DNA from 2 places in the Kosakonia sp. Marseille-Q7440 genome. Region 1 is predicted to be linked to the other one. Evidence: predicted binding sites of a transcription regulator. Region 1 holds the regulator's gene; the other holds the start of a gene.

Region 1 (2,202 bases):
GGGCTGGCTATACGGATGTGAAAGATCCGCAGCCGGGTAAAGGCATCATCGATCAGAGCAGGCAGGATAAGCCGTGGGCGAAATCGGAGGCCTGCCAGGCGATGATCAAAGCCGGGAAAGTGAGCGACGTTGAGCACCTCTCCAGCTACTTTGGCGCTGAGGTGAGCAAGCTGGTTAAGGCGCACGGCATTGATGTGATGCAGGCGTGGCAGGATGGGCTTAAAGATGCCAAAGACGCCTCTGTTTTTGCCACCAGACATGTGAATGTCAACTTCTGGGATGCGCTCTACTGGGGCGGTTTCGATTCCGTCAATGACTGGGCGAACAAAGGCTTCCGCGTGGTGGTCTCCAACCCGGACTACGTCTATCTCGACTTCCCGAGTGAAGTTCACCCGGATGAAAGCGGCTACTACTGGGGGACGCGTTTCAGCGATGAGCGCAAGATCTTCAGTTTTGCACCGGACAACATGCCGCAAAATGCGGAAACGTCGGTCGACCGTGACGGCAACGCGTTCAGCGCCAAATCAGACAAGCCGTGGCCTGGCGCCTACGGGCTTTCCGCCGAGCTGTGGAGCGAAGTGGTGCGCACGGATGAGCAGATGGAGTATATGATCTATCCGCGTCTGGTCGCCGTCGCTGAGCGGGCATGGCACCGCGCAAGCTGGGAGCTGGATTACCAGGCGGGCCGTGAATACAAAGGCGGCGAGACGCAGTGGGTCGATCAGAAGGCCTTAACGGCAGACTGGCAGCGTTTTGCCAATCTGCTGGGACATCGCGAGCTGGCGAAGCTGGATAAAGCCGGCATCCATTATCGTCTGCCGGTGCCAGGGGCGCGAATTGTTGACGGTGTGCTGGAGGTCAACATCCGCTTCCCGGGGCTGGTGGTCGAGTACTCCCTCGATCGCGGCAAAACATGGCAGCACTATGAAGCGAAATCCCGTCCACAGGTTAAAGGAGAAATTCAGCTGCGCACCTTAAGCCCGGATGGCAGGCGCGTCAGCCGCGTCGATAGCCTGAAAGCCTGATCGCTTTCCTCTCTGAGCGGCGTAACCTTTTAACGCGCCGCTCAGCCGGCAGGCATAAAAAAAGCCAACCTGACGGTTGGCTTTTAACGTTCAGAAGAACTTATTTTGCGTCGTGCGCGTGTTCATCTTCGCGGCAGTCACCTTCGGCGCAGTGGCCGTAAAGGTAGAGACTGTGGTTCGTCAGGCGGATGCCGTGTTGAGCGGCAATTTCGCGCTGGCGCAATTCGATGGAGTCATCACTGAATTCGATAACTTTACCGCAGTCGAGGCAGATAAGGTGATCGTGGTGATGCTGCTGCGTCAGTTCGAAAACAGACTTGCCGCCTTCGAAGTTGTGACGGGTGACAATCCCGGCGTCATCAAACTGGTTCAGCACACGGTACACCGTTGCCAGACCAATCTCTTCACCCATGTCGATCAGACGCTTATAAAGATCTTCCGCACTGACATGATGGTTATCCGGCTCCTGAAGCACTTCCAGAATTTTTAAACGTGGAAGCGTGACTTTCAGGCCGGCCTTCTTTAATGCGGTATTGTTGTCAGTCATGCGGAATCTGTCCTGTTGCTATACGATTCACTTCCTTCTCGGAAGTTATAAGGAATGCACCCGGGCGAATGCGTATCATTATAGAACTGCCATGTATAAATGAAAACTGCAAGCCCTCAAGTAAAGTAAGCTTTTAAAACGTGGTATCGCCGACAACTCCCGGTCGGGCGTACTACGTTAAGCAGCGCTTATTGTACAGGGATGAGTAGGAAAGTTAAAAAAATGTAGCAATTATTTCGATTGCTTTTACCTATTGATACGGCGCAACCAGCAGATTGCGCCATAAAAATCAGGCATTCAGGATTTCATCAAGATGCAGCTCTTCAGAAACCTGCTTCACCCACTTCTGCACGCGCTCGGCGGTCAGTTCTGGCTGACGGTCTTCGTCAATCGCCAGACCTACAAAGTGATCGTCATCAGCCAGGCCTTTTGAAGCTTCGAAATGGTAACCGGCAGTCGGCCAGTGGCCCACAATCGTCGCGCCGCGCGGTTCAATAATGTCGCGAATGGTGCCCAGCGCATCACAGAAGTACTCAGCGTAATCTTCCTGATCGCCGCAGCCGAACAGCGCCACTAACTTACCATTAAAATCAATCTCTTCCAGCGTCGGGAAGAAGTCATCCCAGTCGC
Region 2 (2,202 bases), 350 kb from region 1:
AACCGGTTAAAAAATAGTTAAAAGGTCGCTTCGGCGACCTTTTTTATTGCGCGCTAGCTCGCAGTTTTTTCTCGAGACAAATGATAGTTATTCTCATTCATCGCTGCAGGGGAGAGGTGGCGAAGGGAAAGTCAAAAGGAGAGAGAGATGACAGAGAAGAGCTTACAGGAGTTTCTGCATACCGAGCCGGATTGCATACTTGAGCACGTTGCCCGGCACTACCAGACCACGCTGCTGGAAGTGGTGCGGCAGCTACCTGGCAGCAAAATGATTGCCGGTGCGCACTTTGACGACGTATGGCAAGAGGTCACCACCTGGGGCACGGTACTTCTCCTGATCCACACCGAAGATGTGATCCTGGAGTGCAGCATCGCCCTGCCGCCGGGATTTTACAGCCACGGTTACTTCAACCTGCAGGGTAAAGAGCAGGTATCGGGCCATATCAAGGCCGATCACTGTCGCCACATCGCGTTTATTGAACGCAAATTTATGGCGATGGACGCCGCCACCATCCTCTTTTTCAACGCTGCAGGCAGCGCGATGCTAAAAATTTTCGTTGCCCGTGACGAACGCCACCAGCTTATTCCACAGCAGCTGGCGGCGTTCCGCGCGCTGAGGCAGGCCTTCGCGCAGTAGATCACTCGCTGCGCTTTTCAACATGACCCAGCGGTTTTTCCGGGAAGCAGCAGTCGCGCACGCGGCGTTTTAGCTCTGCGGCATCGGGAAAGCCGCCCTCCTGCTTGCGATCCCAGATAACGCTGCCATCGGCTTCGATGACAAAAATGCCGCCGGTGCCGGGGATCAGCGTCACGGAACCTAAATCGGTATTGAAGGTGTGGAGCAGCTCCTGCGCCATCCAGCTGGCGCGCAGCATCCAGTTGCACTGGACGCAGTAGTGCAGGGTGATGGCAGGTTTAGTGGACATCATCTCGTTACCAGAAGGGAAAAGGGTCCACAAAGTGTAAGCAATATGTTGGCATTATGAAATCGTTGCAAGTGATAATAGTTATCATTACTATCTTGCCCATAACAGAGAGCTGATGCCTGGCCCGTGCGGCTGGTGTACGGTTCCGCTGATTTCTGGGAGTTGATGTGAGCCGGATGATAATAATTCAAAGGCACACACACTTATGACGACTACACCTTTTTGCCAGCTACGTTTCAGAAACCGCGTGCTGGTCACCTCACTCCTGACAACGCTTACGCCCACCGCGGCCTTTGCGGCTGAAACCGCACCACGCGATGAACAAGATCGCGCCGAAGAGATGGTCATTACCGCGCCTGCGCCACGTCTCAAAGCCGGGAGCGATCGCGCCATCACTGCTGATGCCCTGCAACGCAACGGGGCGAATGATTTTGGCTCCATCATGCGGTATGAGCCGCTGATTGGTGCTACCGGGGCAGGGGGCGGTTCCGGCAACGGTAAGAGCGGCTTCGACCGCGGCGGTTACACCGGCTATAACATTCGCGGCCTTGAGAGTAACCGCGTGGGTATTGATGTTGATGGCATTCCTCAGCCAGAGGCCACCGGGCGCAGCTACGCCGGGCGCGCCGGGCTTAACACTTTCGGCATTGGTCGTGACTATATCGACCCCTACCTCTACGGCAACGTGGCGATCCAGCCGGGCGCAACGCCTGCGGAACAAGCCAACACCGCCATCGGCGGCAATGTCTCGTTCCGGCCAAAATCTGCCAATGACTACCTGCAAGGGGCGAAGCATTACTACGCCGGTTACCAGAGTGATTATGACTCCAGCGATCGCAGCTGGCACAACGGCGTAACGGCGGCGGCAGGCGATGAACGCGTGCGGGGCATTGTGGTTTACAGCCGCCGCGACGGCCAGCAAACGCGTAACAACAGCGACAGAGTCGGGGCTTACCCCGCTAACTGGCACTCCGATGCGCTGCTGCTCTCCGGGATCCTGCAAGCCTCCGAAGTGCACAAACGGACCTATACAGCGGAGTACTACAACAAAACGACCCATACCCACTTTGACGCCTGGAACCGTGACGGCAGTGCGATTATTGGCAACGCTCAGCAGGGCAGCTACTCCCGGCGCTGGGCCATCAGCCTGAAGGATGACTGGACACCGGTCGATGCGTGGGTCGATAGCGCTTCGACAAAGATCTATCTACAGCGCACCCAGGCGCACGACGCTACGTGGATGCCGGACAGCACCACCGGCATTCAGGGCACCGTCT

Evidence for each region. The regulator Fur, encoded in region 1, represses iron uptake genes when iron is present. The targets are predictions, from matches to a motif close to ATAATAATGAGAACNACTATCAA.
Region 2: a site for Fur is predicted at 997-1,019, ahead of ACWPW2_RS03640 (TonB-dependent receptor domain-containing protein). Genes of this name have one in related genera too.

The regions. Positions count from the first base shown of each region.
Region 1 is NZ_CBCPLT010000001.1:1,172,629-1,174,830, forward strand. It holds gene ACWPW2_RS05290 (beta-N-acetylhexosaminidase) at 1-1,025, shown strand, start outside; gene fur (ferric iron uptake transcriptional regulator) at 1,126-1,572, opposite strand; gene fldA (flavodoxin FldA) at 1,862-2,202, opposite strand, start outside.
Region 2 is NZ_CBCPLT010000001.1:819,981-822,182, forward strand. It holds gene ACWPW2_RS03625 (hypothetical protein) at 1-17, shown strand, start outside; gene hutX (heme utilization cystosolic carrier protein HutX) at 148-636, shown strand; gene ACWPW2_RS03635 (SelT/SelW/SelH family protein) at 638-925, opposite strand; gene ACWPW2_RS03640 (TonB-dependent receptor domain-containing protein) at 1,131-2,202, shown strand, end outside.